Regions from separate parts of the Halalkalibacter krulwichiae genome, predicted to be linked through region 1. Evidence: riboswitches for the same ligand, from Rfam matches in the RefSeq annotation. Region 1 holds a riboswitch; the other holds the start of a gene.
The links. Region 1 has a riboswitch for cobalamin ahead of BkAM31D_RS24220 ((2Fe-2S) ferredoxin domain-containing protein). Riboswitches for the same ligand answer to the same signal wherever they lie in the genome.
Positions count from the first base shown of each region.

Region 2: linked by a shared signal. The riboswitch ahead of BkAM31D_RS09790 (ABC transporter substrate-binding protein) and the one ahead of BkAM31D_RS24220 ((2Fe-2S) ferredoxin domain-containing protein) in region 1 are both predicted to bind cobalamin.

Region 1 is NZ_CP020814.1:1,632,061-1,639,683, forward strand. Features, by position in the region: gene BkAM31D_RS08285 (MogA/MoaB family molybdenum cofactor biosynthesis protein) at 283-801, shown strand; gene BkAM31D_RS08290 (GTP-binding protein) at 892-1,326, shown strand; gene BkAM31D_RS08295 ((2Fe-2S) ferredoxin domain-containing protein) at 1,640-2,032, shown strand; gene BkAM31D_RS08300 (GTP-binding protein) at 2,095-3,294, shown strand; cobalamin riboswitch at 3,520-3,707, shown strand; cobalamin riboswitch at 3,816-3,997, shown strand; partial or broken gene BkAM31D_RS24220 ((2Fe-2S) ferredoxin domain-containing protein) at 4,153-4,535, shown strand; gene cobJ (precorrin-3B C(17)-methyltransferase) at 4,564-6,210, shown strand; gene BkAM31D_RS08315 (sirohydrochlorin chelatase) at 6,232-7,110, shown strand; gene cobK (precorrin-6A reductase) at 7,107-7,623, shown strand, end outside.
Region 2 is NZ_CP020814.1:1,953,686-1,961,308, reverse strand. Features, by position in the region: gene BkAM31D_RS09815 (bifunctional adenosylcobinamide kinase/adenosylcobinamide-phosphate guanylyltransferase) at 1-160, opposite strand, end outside; gene cobD (threonine-phosphate decarboxylase CobD) at 157-1,230, opposite strand; gene cbiB (adenosylcobinamide-phosphate synthase CbiB) at 1,217-2,170, opposite strand; gene BkAM31D_RS09800 (adenosylcobinamide amidohydrolase) at 2,170-3,456, opposite strand; gene BkAM31D_RS24265 (ATP-binding cassette domain-containing protein) at 3,480-3,632, opposite strand; gene BkAM31D_RS09795 (FecCD family ABC transporter permease) at 3,647-4,705, opposite strand; gene BkAM31D_RS09790 (ABC transporter substrate-binding protein) at 4,668-5,660, opposite strand; cobalamin riboswitch at 5,833-6,016, opposite strand; cobalamin riboswitch at 6,153-6,335, shown strand; gene metE (5-methyltetrahydropteroyltriglutamate--homocysteine S-methyltransferase) at 6,466-7,623, shown strand, end outside.

The sequences.
Region 1 (7,623 bases):
GGGGCATGGATATATTTATATTCATGCCCCAGTTAACCTTTTTCTTTTTATTATACTATTCTATAAGTACTATGAACTAGTTGATAAAATAGATACCAAATTTATGTTTGTATATTCTTCTAATATCATTTAAAATACAATTTAAATCGTAATTGTTACGATTTGTTGTGCGGTTAACACTTCTTCATACACGAATTATGTAAAGGGTGAGAAGATGCTAGCAAGCTCTCGATAAAGCTGAAAGATAAAGAGACTCAAGTTAGAAAACAGGAGGGATAAGCAATGAGTGTAATAGAACATAAAAAAGAAGCGCCGAAACAAGTCAATTGCAAAATAATAACTGTAAGCGATTCTAGAACGATTAAGACCGATAAAAGTGGATACATAATTCGTGCACGTTTAGAAGAAAAAGGACATGTTATAAGGGATTACGAGATTGTTAGAGATGAAAAACAGGCGATTAGTGAGGCTCTTCAAAGAGGAATCGCAGCAACTGATATAGACGCAATTTTATTGAATGGAGGTACCGGAATAGCCGATAGGGATGTTACGATTGAGACCGTTAAAGAATTACTGGATAAAGAGATTGTTGGTTTCGGTGAGTTATTTAGAATGCTAAGCTATACAGAAGATATTGGGGCTGCATCTATGTTAAGCCGTGCTATTGCAGGTGTAAGTAAGCACACAGCTATTTTCGCTATGCCTGGTTCTAGTGGTGCTGTGAAATTAGCAATGGATAAATTAATTAGTTCAGAAATAGCACATGTCATTAGAGAAATTAGAAAGGACTTAATAAAATAGCAAATGAGTAATGAGTGTGTAGATATTAGAAAGCTAATAGTTGAGCAGGTTAAATAGGCAAATTTAATTCTTATAAACAAGATAGACCAAGTGAGCAAGAATGTACTTGATTCAATTGAAACAAATATTGCAGGGATTAACAATTATGCTCGTGTTGCTAGTACTACCTTTGGAAAAATAAACCCTTCATTTTTATACTTAAAAAAAGATGGCCATCATTCACATGTTACAAATCATTTGCATATTAGAACCGTTTCCATTCATATCGACCAACCTACTGATCGAATTCAATTTAATCATTGGTTAGAAAAATATCAAGGACAAATTTTACGAGCAAAAGGTTTTATTTATTTGAAAGAGATTCCTGGCCTTTTTTTATTTAACTATGCCTATGGGGATCTCATAATTGAAAGATATACACTAGAAAAACATCTTGAACCTGTCGTTGTACTGATTGGCGAGAATTTAGAGAGGAGAGTCTTAGAAAACGAACTAAGGAACTTACAAGATAGCTGTAGTAATTAAATTGGAAGTGGTGTCTCAAAATAGCTTAATTGAGACACCACTTTTTTTGATTATAACGATTGTTTCGTATAGAAACGAATAATGTTTTGACAATTTTTAAAAGAAAGGATAAAATAATGTAAATCGTAATAGTTACGTTTTACATTATTGGAATTTGTGTCTTTACATGAGTAAGTAAGGTAGTTCCTTAACGATTTTAACCAAATCTACGGGATTGGATAGTAATATATTCAATCAAATTCTAAAGGTGATTATGGTTGAGGATCAGTGGTTATAGAATTTAGGATCTTAAAATGATAAAGGGAGTGGTAGGGTGGCTACATGGGATTTAAGTGATACGAAATATCACATTCTAATTTGTAATGGGAGTAGTTGTAATAAAGCAGGAGCTGAAACATTAACGCAATCTATTAGAAATGAACTATATGCAAATGATTTAGATTCTAAGATACATACAACAAGGACGTTATGCAATGGAAGGTGTCATGATAAATGTGTCGTAATCACATACCCGGATGGTAATTGGTATAAAGATATGACTAGTGAAGATGCTTCCCTTTTTGTTGAATCATTAGTAGCCGGAACGACAATGGAATACAAACTTAGTCATACTTATTTTGGAAACGGCTTTGAACGAACGGAGGGAACTATAAAAGGAGTAGAAAGAGATGTTGAAAAAGTAGAGCGAGTTTCAAAGAAACTATGAGTTAAAACTATGTCCTGATTTAAGTAATCATTACGTTTAACAAGATATCAAGGAGGCAATTTATGAAAAAGATTATTCCTGTAACAGTATTAAGCGGTTATCTTGGTTCTGGTAAAACCACATTACTTAATCACATATTGAGAAACCGTAAGGGATTAAAAGTTGCAGTCATTGTAAATGACATGAGTGAAGTGAATATTGATGCAGAACTAGTTAAACAAGGTGGTGAGTTATCTAGAACTGAAGAGAAACTAGTGGAAATGTCTAACGGATGTATTTGCTGCACGCTTCGAGAAGACTTATTACTAGAAGTCGAAAAATTAGCTCTAGCAGGGAATATTGATTATATTGTGATCGAGTCAACAGGGATCAGTGAACCAACACCAGTTGCGCAGACATTTTCCTACATAGATGAGCAATTAAATATAGATTTAACTAAATTTTGCCGTTTGGATACGATGGTGACTGTTGTCGATGCTAATCGTTTTTGGCAAGACTTTCGTTCTGGAGATAGTTTACTCGATCGAAAGGAATCGTTAGGAGAAGATGATCAACGAGAAATTGCTGACTTGCTAATTGATCAGATAGAGTTTTGCGATGTTCTCATCGTAAATAAATGTGACCTTGTTTCAGAGGAGGAGTTAGTAAAACTCGAACAAGTATTAAGAACATTGCAACCAAAAGCAAAGGTAATTCGCTCTATTCATGCAGATATAGATCCTGGTGAAATAATAAATACAAAATTATTTAATTTTGAAGAAGCAAGTAATTCAGCAGGGTGGATTCGGGAATTAACTCAAGGTCATGCTCAGCATACACCTGAAACAGAAGAGTATGGAATTTCCTCTTTTGTGTATATGAGAAGGGAACCATTTCATTCAGTTCGTTTTCATAATTGGATCCATTCTATGCCCAATAATGTCGTTAGGGCAAAAGGGATTGTCTGGTGTGCAACAAGAGGTAATCTAGCGCTGTTAATGTCACAAGCAGGACCTTCCGTAACAATAGAACCGATTTCCTACTGGGTAGCAAGTCTTCCAGCTGCTGAGCAAAGACAGATTATAAAGGAAAACCCTCATCTACTTCAAGATTGGGATGTCGAACATGGTGATAGACATACTAAGTTAGTTTTCATTGGAACAGATCTAGATAGAGACGAAATGACAAAGGAGCTAGATCAATGTTTGTTAACCGACACAGAGTTTACAACTGATTGGAAGATGTTAGAGGATCCCTTTAAGTGGAATTTACAAAAGGCTTAAAAAAGTTGGGGTAGTTTGATTTTGTCTAGATAGAGTATACAATCGAAGAGCAACTACAAGTAAAATTCATATGGATAACATGTAAACGTCTAGGAAAATAGAACAATTACAATTAGCTTTAGTTCAGCGTAAAACCTTATTTAGTACTAGCCCTACTTTTGTGAAAGTAAATATTCTCCAAACTAACTGTTGCTAAATATACAAAATCATAGTTTAATAGACATTATATGACAAAATATTAAAAGTGCCATAAGTAATCAACTGTGGATAATAGGGAAATCAGTTAAAATCTGATGCAGCCCCCGCTACTGTAAGTGTCGATGAACATGTAAAACCACTAGATTTTTTCTAGGAAGGGACATAAGTAAGTTTGAGACACAAGCCAGGAGACCTGCTTTTAATATATGAATCCAATCTTCGGAGGGAAGGTTTGGGGTGAGCATCTAGAAATCTAGTTGAGTAGATTTCTAATTTGATCATGCCTATACCCTTAACTTCAAGATGGAGTTAAGGTTTTTTTATTATCGTCATGAAACAAGGTGCGTAACGACTCGTTATGCTTAAAAGGGAAGAACGGTGCAAATCCGTCACGGTCCCGCCACTGTAATGGGGAATTTCATTGTATGAAGTCACTGAGTATTCGGGAAGACACAATGAAATGATGAACCTAAGTCAGGAGACCTGCCTTGTTTTCGTCTTCAATACCTACGGGTCATAGGTAGAGAAGTGTAATAGATGAGCTTACTATTCGTTTGCCGTTTAATGCACCTCTATCTTTGATAGAGGTGTTTTTTGTTTCGTAGTCTAGCGTTACTAATCTAATCTGTTTGGAAAAAATTACTTTGGAGTTGATGAAACATGACAACTTGGAATTTAAAGGGTACCCAAAAGCACGTATTAATTTGTAATGGTTCTAGCTGTATGCGTAAGGAGGGGAAGAAATAACTCTCGCAATTCGTGAAGAGATTGCAACCCTTCAATTAGATCATGAAATTCACACATCACGAACTCGTTGTAATGGGCGTTGTAAGGATGCTTGTGTCGTCATTGTATATCCAGAAGGCAAGTGGTATTCGGCAACGTCTACGGAGGTAGGACGTGACATTATAAAAAATCACGTTGACCCAAGCATTCACTTACATGACGCATTAATATATGACTTCGTAGATGATGAACTGAATGCAGTCAATGAGTCAAGCAGAATTGAAGGAATTATGAAAAAGGAAAAAACAAACGTTTAGTTTTCTAACATGGAAGGAGGCTAGTAAGATGCTTGGGAAAATACTTGTCATAGGCTTTGGTCCTGGAAGTTTTGATCATATGACAAACAGGGCACAAACGGCAATACAAGAAAGTGAATGCATCATTGGGTATAAAACGTACGTTGACTTGATTCAAGATTTACTGACGGATCAAGAAATTATTAGTACAGGAATGTCTGAGGAAGTCAGCCGTGCTCAAGCAGCGGTAAAACTTGCAGAACAAGGAAAAACCGTAGCTGTCATTTCAAGTGGAGATGCTGGAGTGTACGGAATGGCAGGACTAGTTTATGAGGTTTTAATCGAAAAAGGGTGGACAGAGAATACAGGAGTGAGCGTTGAGGTGATTCCAGGTGTTTCTGCAAGCAACTCCTGCGCTTCTTTACTAGGAGCACCGATCATGCATGATGCGTGTACGATTAGTTTAAGCGACCATTTGACACCTTGGTCTCTTATTGAAAAGCGAATTGATGCAGCGGCACAAGCTGACTTTGTCATTAGCTTATATAATCCGAAAAGCGGTAGAAGAACGAGACAAATCCAAGAGGCTCAGAAGATTTTACTTGAATATCGTTCACCGCAAACGCCAGTAGGCTTAGTGAAAAGTGCTTACCGAGATCGTCAACAGATTGTTATAACGGATCTTGAAAACATGCTGAATCATGATATCGGCATGCTGACAACTGTCGTAATCGGGAACTCATCTACATTTCTCTATGATAATAAAATGATAACGCCAAGAGGATATCAAAGAAAATATACGTTACATACTGAAAAACAACGATTAAGACCGCACGAGCGGTTACGTCATGAGAACGAGCCTTGGGCGTTACATCAAGGGAAAAAGGAATGGGATACTCAGAAATCAGAAACAGCCGCAACGGTAACAACAGTTCATTCCATTAAAGCTGGCTCACTAGAACTAGCATTAGAGGCGTTAAGTAAAGTGGAAGAGAGTACTTCTACTAGCTATAAAAAAGAAAATAAAACCGTTCACCATCCCGTCGTTTCGGTGTTTGAACTAGCAGTCAGTCCAGGAATTGTTAATAAGCAATTTACACCTAAACAAATGCTCACGTTAGCTGAAGTGGTCGGAAATGAAGGGGAAATGGAGTATACCCCTCATCATCAGATACATTTGCGAATACCAACGGCAAATCCTAATGACATTACAGAAAAATTAGAAGAGGCAGGCTTTATTCTTGAACCTTTAGGAGATGTCTTTCAATTAAAAGCTTGTGATTTTTGTGAAGGGGAGAAAAAAGATTCAATCCCACATGCAGAAGAGTTGCATCAAAAATTAAGTGGCGTTCCTCTTCCGAAAGAGTTAAAGGTTGGATTTAACGGTTGTGGCATGGCTTGTTACGGTGCCGTTAATGATGATATTGGTATTATTTTTCGTAAAGGGAAATTTGATTTGTTTTTAGGGGCAAAAACCGTTGGTCGAACAGCCCATGCCGGTCAGCCTGTTGCAGAAGGAATTGAGCCTGACAAAATTGTTGAAGTTGTTGAAACCATCATTCAGGAGTACAAAGAAAAAGGTCATCCAAACGAACGCTTCTTTAAATATTTCAAACGTGTAGGGACCATTCAAGGCTATACATACCAAGATATGACACCAAAGATTGAGATTGAACCAGCTCCGTGTGGAGACTAAATAAATATGGGGGAAATGAACATGAAAGCTATTTTACTTGTTGGACACGGTAGTAGAGATCCTGAAGGAAATGAACAAGTCAGACAAATGATTGAAGAATTAACTAGTCAACTAGATTCTACTTTACTAGTTGAAACGTGTTTTTTAGAATTCGAGAAGCCAACGATTGAACAAGGAATTCAAGCTTGTGTCGAAAAGGGAGCAGCAAGTGTTTACGTCATTCCACTTATGCTACTCGCAGCGGGACACTCTAAAATTCATATACCTGTAGCGATTGATGAAGCGAAAAAGAAATATCCTCAAGTCAAATTTACGTATGGCAGACCATTTGGTATTCATGAAGAAGCTATTGAAATTTGTAAAAGTCGTTTAGAGGAAGTTGGGGAAAATCTAGCTGAACCAAAAGAGGACACAGCAGTACTTTTATTAGGACGCGGTGGTAGTGATCCGGATGCAAACAGTGACCTTTATAAGATTAATCGCCTCCTCTGGGAAAAAACGAATTACAAATTAGTCGAACCTGCATTTATGGGAGTAACCGATCCACTCATTAAAGAAGGAGTAGAGCGCTGTATTAAGCTTGGAGCTAAGAAAATAGTAGTTTTGCCGTATTTTTTATTTACCGGAATTTTAATAAAGCGATTAGAAGGCTTAATGAGTGACTTTGAACGTGAATACCCAGGTGTGCAATTTAAGCTAGCAGGCTACTTCGGGTTTCATACGCGTTTAAAAACCATTATTAAAGACCGTATTGAAGAAGCGCTACAAGGTGATGTCAAAATGAATTGTGATACTTGTCAATATCGAATTGCTGCAATGGAACATATCGATCACCATCATCATCATGACCACGATCACGCTCATCACCATCATCACGAGCATGAGGCTCAGAAACTATGATTCTATTTTTAGCTGGAACAAGTGACGCTAGACAACTAGCGATTACGCTCTCCGATGCCGGACACAAGCTTTTAACAACAGTTGTAACAGATAACGCTTCGATTGAATTGCGTAAAGCGGGGCTTGATGTCTTAGTAGGGCGGTTAACGAGTGAAGATTTTACACAATTGATACAAGAGCAAGGCTTTCAAGCTGTAGTAGATGCAAGTCACCCTTTTGCAGAAGAAGCTAGTGTAAATGCTTTAACTGCAGCAAAAGAAGCAGGTGTGCCTTATATACGTTATGAGAGAGAATCACAATCTCATGAACAAAAAGGCGTTACGATGGTTGAATCCTACAAAGAAGCAGCTGAACGAGCTTTTGAGAAAAAAGGCGTGATCCTACTTACTACAGGAAGCAAAACCCTTCAAGTTTTTGCAGAGAAGCTTCTGAATCAACCTGATATCCGAGTCGTTGCTAGGATGCTTCCGAGAAAAGATAACATGGAAAAATGTGAACAGTTAGGATTTTCAC
Region 2 (7,623 bases), 320 kb from region 1:
CCTGGTGTCTTTTAACTCGAACATGCATTTCCTCATCATACACATCACTTGTTGCTATATAGATTAGATTCTTCTGTTCTTTTGCGTATAGTAAGCGCGCTCGTTCTTCTGCGTAATCACTTTTTCCACTTCTTACTCCTCCTGAAATAAAAACAATCATTGCTGCCTCCAACGAGATAGTGCTTTAATTAATAGATCGTTATACTCCCGATCTTTGACAGCCAAGCGTAAATACCTGCCTCCTAAACCCTTAAAGTTGTATGTATGTCTTGCAATAATCCCTTGTTCTGCAAGATAAGAAAGAAGAGGAAACAAGTCTTTTCGATCTTTTTCAGCAAGCAAATAAAAATTCACCGTTGATTCTGACACAAAAAAGTTTAACTGACGTAAACGTCCAACAACATGCCTTTTTTCGGCTTGGATTTTATTTACGGTTTGATTAACAAATGCTTTTTCCTCTAATAATCTTATTCCAATTTGTTGCGCAATCCCATTCACGCTCCATGGAGGCTGCCTTTTCTTTAAGGCTTCGATTACAAAAGGATTGGCAAGAACATAGCCAAGTCTTACACCTGCAACAGCAAACATTTTTGTTAGAGAGCGAAGCAAAATGATGACTGAATACTGATGGACTAATTGTTCTAATCCCTCTTCTAATTCGCAAAAGTCATAAAAAGCTTCATCTAACACAATATACGTTTGATTCTTTTCAGCTTCCCTTATTAAATCGACTAGATCTTCTCGGCGAAAACGAACACCTGTGGGATTATTCGGACTACATAAAAATAGAGCATCAACCTCAGGCAAAACAGCTTTTACTTTATTTAAATCAAGCTGCCATGGAGGCGATAAAACGACTGATGTAATTTGACAGTTGAACGCTGAACAAGCATCTCGATACTCTGAAAATGCAGGCTCAACAATCCCGACTCGTTTCCCCTGTAACATATTAGCTAGCAGAAAGATCAGCTCAGCAGCACCATTTCCGACAAGAACTTGACTAATCGAAACGCCATTCTTTGCTGCTAGTCTACTAGATAGCAGACTAACTTCTGGATCCGGATAATGAGTCATTGTTGTTAGCAATTCATCCATAGATATATTTTTCAAGAACTCAGGGGGACCAAATGGATTTGTATTTTCACTAAAATCATATATTTGTTTTGGTCTTCTCTTTCCGAGCTTTTCTAATAATATTTCCGGATTAGCTCCGTGATTAGGTAATAGCATAAATAGCCCCTCCTACAAGCAAAATGAACAATGTGAATTGATTAACAGTTTTCAGCATGATTTTATTTGCCACCTCTATATCGTTCACCTTTAAAGCTCGCTCATCGTTTCCCATTTTTGCTCTATTGGAAACAACACCTTTATATGTATTAACTCCACCTAATTGAACTGCCATTAAAGCCGCCATAGCTGCCTCAGTCCAACCACTATTAGGGCTTGGATGTTTTCTTGCATCTCTTCTTACAATTTCCCAACATTGCTGCTTTGTTCGGTCACCCATTGCCCTAATCGAAAGAATCATCACAGCAGCTGTTAATCTACTAGGAACCCAATTTAGTAAATCATCGAATTTCGCTGAAGCCCAACCAAATTCCTTGTATGTATTATTTTTATAACCGACCATTGAATCACAAGTATTTACTGCACGATAGAGCATCGCAAGCGGCGCCCCACCAATTAAGGCAAAGAACAATGGAGCTGTTACTCCATCACTCGTATTTTCAGCCACTGTTTCAACCGTCGCTCGGGTAATCTCTTCTTCATTTAATGTTTCTGTATCTCGCCCAACTATATAGGACAGTTTTTTTCTAGATTCACTGAAGTTCCCTTTCCTTAAGGGAACAGCTACCTCCTCAGCTGCTTGCATTAATCCTCTTGCCGCAATAGTAGTAGAAATAATCCAAGCTTCAACAGCAATTCCAATATACAAATGGATCCTATAAGAAAGTAAAACAATACAAATGGTTACAAGAAAAACGAAAGTACAAATGAAAATAAGCATCAATAAGCCTTTAGCTCTTTTTGCTTCCCCTTTATTTAAATAACGATCACATACAGTTATGAGTTTTCCAATCCCGACAACGGGGTGAGGGAGTGAGCGGGGATCTCCAACAATTCGATCAATTATAACAGCTAAAAGGATTGCGATAAGATGAGCCATCATGTTAGCTTTCTCCTTCTTTTATTTCGTTCAAGCGCTTCTCTTGTTCCTTGATAGACTAATCTAGCTATTTCCTTTCCAAGTGACGTAATCGTGCCTGCATAAGGATAGCTAGGTCCAGACTGAGAAGCTGCAATCAAAACACTATCAGTTGATGTTCCCGTTGCAATTGTTTGACTAACAGGGTCTAAAATCTGTTCATCATTTAATGCCTTTGCTTTCGCTTCCGTAACTGTCATCGTCGCTTGGATATACGCCGCTTCAGGTAAGACTCCCTCAATGAAAATCCAAATATTTATCGTACCAATAGAAGGTTTCCAATCTGCCTGCTGATAGGCTACGGAAGCATCAACTGCATTGGAAGCTCCAGCACTAATAATTGCCATAACGGCAGGTTCGCCTTTTGATACAACAATGGATGCATCATCTAGCATCGCTGCCGTCATCATCCCTAAAGTATCCTTCGGGTCTAGTCCATTTCTTTGCAAATACTCGGCATACTCAAGTTCAACATTGTCAAAGTGATAATTTTTGTTGACGTGTCGATTCACAAATTGATTGTGCCAACGAAATCCAGCACCGATAACAGAGGAGGACAACGTCTTCCATTTTTGCGTACTTTCTATTTTTATCCACTCTTTCGATCTCTCAATCTGTAGAGTGTTTAAGGCAGCTGAATCAAGTACTTTCTCAGGGATAAATGTAATTAGTGGACTCGGAACGGCGGGATGTTCTTTTCTTTCAAGTGTCGTTTCATAGACATTTCCCAACTGCTTTTCCTCCATTACATGAACCGGCGTCCCAAGTGCAACAGCCTTCCCTTTATCTAACAAAAGAACCCGATCACAATAAAGGCTTGCCATATTCAAATCGTGCAAAACGGCAATGACAGTTAGTCCTCTTTCACGTGACCACTGCTGTAGGGAATTTAACAAACTCATTTGATGTGAAATATCTAAATGATTTGTTGGTTCATCTAATAAAAGAATATCAGGTTCTTGAGCAAGCGCCCTCGCTACTAACACTCGCTGTCGCTCTCCTCCACTTAATTGTTGCATGGATTTATCTTTGAACTGATATGTATTTGTTTGTTGCATAGCCTGAGTAATCACTTCATTATCTTTTTTGGTAACTCCTTGCAACCAGCCTTTTAGGTAGGGATACCTTCCCAATGCCACTACATCCCAGACGGAATAAGAAAAAGCTGTTTCAGATTGTTGCGGCAACACCGCAACTTTTCTAGCCAATTCTTTGGAACGATAAGAAGATAAACTTCTATTATCGATGACAATTTCACCATTGGTAGGTGCTAGGCCCCACCAATTGCTTTCAGTAAACTTGTCTTCCCACTCCCATTAGGTCCAATAATGCCAAATACTTCGCCTTTATTCACTTTAAAATCAATGTCATCTATAACTTTAACTGAACCATACTGGATCGTAATGTTTTGACAATGAATCATATTATCCCCTCCTTTCATTCTTCTCTTCTTCTTTGCTTTAAGAGTAGCAGTGCAAACACAGGCGCTCCAATGATTGCTGTAATAACACCAATTGGCAGTTCAGTTGGAGAAATAATGGTTCTAGCTACAAGGTCGGTTAACGCTAAAAAACCTGCTCCTATAAACATCGATAATGGCAACAGGTGACGGTGATCGGCTCCCCATAGCAATCGAGTTAAATGAGGAATGACAAGACCGACAAATCCAATCGTACCAGAGACCGCAACCGCACCACCTGTTACTATTGTTGCACCAACTAAAATCATGATTTTTCGAACGGCAATATTAACACCAAGCTGCCTTGCCGTCTCTTCTCCAAAAGCAAGTGCATTTAATTCTTGCCGATTAAATAGCAATAACAACGTTCCAATTAGCAAACAAGGGATAATCATCCACACGTATGACCAACCTCTCATTGCAACACTCCCCATAAGCCAGGAGATAATTTGCCTTAATTCTTCACCAGTTAGAGCAATCATAAGTGAGATAAAAGATCCCAAGAAAGAGCTGAATATAATTCCTGCTAAAATAATTGTTTCTGCTGCCATGGAACGTTGAACTAGTCTTGCAAATGAGATAACGAGAAAAAGAGTAGCAAAACCAGCAAGAATGCTAATAAAAGGCAATGTAAATCTGCCAAGGATTGGAATACTAATACCAAAAAATATAACAGCAACCGCTCCAACAGCTGAACCTGAAGACACCCCAAGCGTATAGGGATCTGCAAGTGGATTTTTTAAAAAACCTTGAAAGGCTGCACCAGCTAATGCTAAACAAGCCCCAACAAACATCGCAAGTAAAACGCGTGGAAGTCGAATCTCCATGACGATATTAATGTGCATTGGGTCTAGTTCTACTAATAGCGGCAACCGGAAAATTTCTGTTGCCAGTATTTGCAAAACAGTTAGAAAGGGAAGCTCAACACTTCCCTTTCCAATACTTATTGTTAAAGCAAAAAAGCAAAACAGAATGACTATAACATATGCAAATTTTATATTATTCGCCAAATACCTCTGGATAAACTGCTTTTGCAATCTGCTCTACTCCCTTTGTTAACCGTGGTCCAGGTCTTTCCACTTCATCTGAAACCACCTCATAAATTTCGTTATTTGCTACAGCTGGAATATCAGCCCAAGCCGCACGACTTAAAACTGACTCTGTTGCATTTTCAAAATAATGGCCATATGTAAGTAAGATAACATCTGGATTAAAAGCCACAGCTTCTTCTTCTGTGAACATTGGCCATCCTTCCTCGTCACCAGCTACATTCACAGCATTAATCAAACTCAACATTTCATCCATGAAAGTACCACTACCCGTAGTGTAAATCTCTGGAGCAGGTCCAATTTCTACCCACACTCTTTTACGCTCATCTTCTGAAATCGCGCTTGCTTTGTCTTCAATTGCTGCAAATGCTGTTTGCATTTCTGAAACAATCGTACTCGATTCATCCTGATAACCTGTTACGGCCCCAATAAATTCAATTGCCTCGTATACATCAGCTAGCGAATTCGAATTTGGAACGACAACAACTGGAATATTGGCATTACGGATTTGATTTAAGCCTTCCTCACCAGATCCAACGCCAGATTCATGCGCTAACACTACATCAGGTGATAATGAGATAATTTTTTCAACATCAAATTCCATTCCACCGATTGATTCAATCTCTAAAACTTCCTCAGGATAATTATCCCAATCCGAACGTCCTACTACTTTTTCTCCTGCTCCGACAGCAAAAACCGTCTCCGTTACACTAGGCACTAGTGAGACAATTCGCTGTGGTTGTGACTCAATTGTCACTTCGTCTCCTAATGCATCCGTTACTGTTATCGGATAAATACCCTCTAAATCTTGCTCTTCTGCCGGTACTGTTACCTCATCTGTCGTGTCAGCACTATGCTCTGTTTCTAGAGCTTGGTCTTGACCACATGCTGCAACAAAACATGCAAGAAACAATGCCAATAACACTAATTTTACTTGCTTCATACTTCTTCTACCCCTTTTAATCTTTTTCTTATCTCTCTCTTTGAAACCGGAAAACTAAAAGCCAACAACATCAAAAAAAAGAGCCCCTAAAGGGCTCAAAAAAACAAAAGAATGCATATCCTAACATCATAGCAAGATATGAAAATCTATTGCTTCCCCTTTTCCTCGAAGGTTTCACACCAACGTATAGGCAGGTCTCCTGACTCATGCGCTTCATCATTCACTTCACCTTCCCATCTATTCGACAGTGGTGTTCGAAGTGTATCCGCATTTACAGTGGCGGGACCGTGTTGGAATTACACCAACTTCCCTATTATCATCCAAAACACTGGATGACCTATACTAGTTCATATGAGATTTTGATAAGTATCTTTAGTATACATGAAAACCGGAATTATGACACTTTTTTATTCTTTCCGACTAAATAAATTCTGAATAATAAAATTAAAAGGGTTGACAACCGTCCTATTTCTAAGCTAAAGTGAGAAACAATTTCATATGTTGGGAGCAGGTACTTTGAAATTTTCAAAGTTTAAAAGGGAATCCGGTTTAAATCCGGAGCGGTCCCGCCACTGTAATAGAGGAGTTTTCGTGATAAAGTCACTGGTCAAACCGGGAAGGCCACGAAAATGTTGATCCTAAAGCCAGGAGACCTGCCTGCTTCAACAACACTGATTTTTTACCTACGGGAGATAGGGAGGTGTTAACAGTATCTTAGACATTCTATGGATATCGTTTACCCTATTTTATTGGTAATGATATCCATTTTTTCATGCCCATAATACACTTTTGGAGGAGTCAAACAATGAATTCACTAACTAGCAGCAATCTAGGATACCCAAGAATAGGCGAAAAAAGAGAATGGAAAAAAACTCTTGAGGCCTTTTGGAAAGGAAAAATAACAGAAGCGTCGTTTGAAAAAGTCATGAAGAGCTACCGTTTACAATATCTAAATAATCAAATCGAAAGAAATCTTGATTATATCCCTGTCGGAGACTTTTCACTTTACGATCATGTTCTTGATACAGCAGTAATGTTTGGTTTAGTACCAGACCGTTTTCAATACCAAGGGGGTAAAGTACCTTTATCTACATATTTTGCCATGGCACGAGGAACGGATAATGCTCATGCTTGCGAGATGACTAAATGGTTTGACACAAACTATCATTACATTGTTCCAGAGCTAAAAGGTTTAACACCAAAACTTGTTGAAAATAAACCACTACAAGCATTTTTAGAGGCTAAAACTGAGCTAAATGTAATAGGTAAACCTGTGATCCTTGGTCCTTTCACATTTTTAAAATTATCTAAAGGTTTTGACCAATCCGAGTTTGCTGATCGGTTAAATCAATTGGCTTCGGTTTATATTCAATTATTGCAAGAACTTAAAGAAGCAGGAGCTACATTCGTACAAATCGATGAACCAAGCTTAGTAACAGATATCAGTGAAGAGGAAATGAGTTTATTTACCTCTGTCTATCACTTCATAACTGATCAAGTTCCTGATTTAGACATTATCGTTCAAACGTATTTTGAAGCGGTGACACATTACGATGCAGTAGTGAACTTACCTGTTAAAGGAATTGGATTGGATTTTGTCGCTGGTTTTGAAACGAACTTCGCCGCTATTACCAAACACGGGTTCCCAAAAGACAAAATCCTTGCTGCTGGTATTATTGATGGTCGCAACATTTGGAAAAGTAATCTAGAAGAAAAACTAACCTTTATCAAGGAATTGAGTACTTTTGTCGATGTAGAACGATTACTGATTCAACCTTCATCAAGTTTGCTGCATGTTCCTGTAAGCTTGACTCATGAAACTACACTTGATCGTACTTTAAAAAATGCACTAGCATTTAGTCATGAGAAATTGGAAGAAATAAATATGTTAAAAAAGGCGATCACTGTCCCTAGTGCGGAACACCTACGTGCCATTCAAGCCCATACTCAATCTTTTACAGAA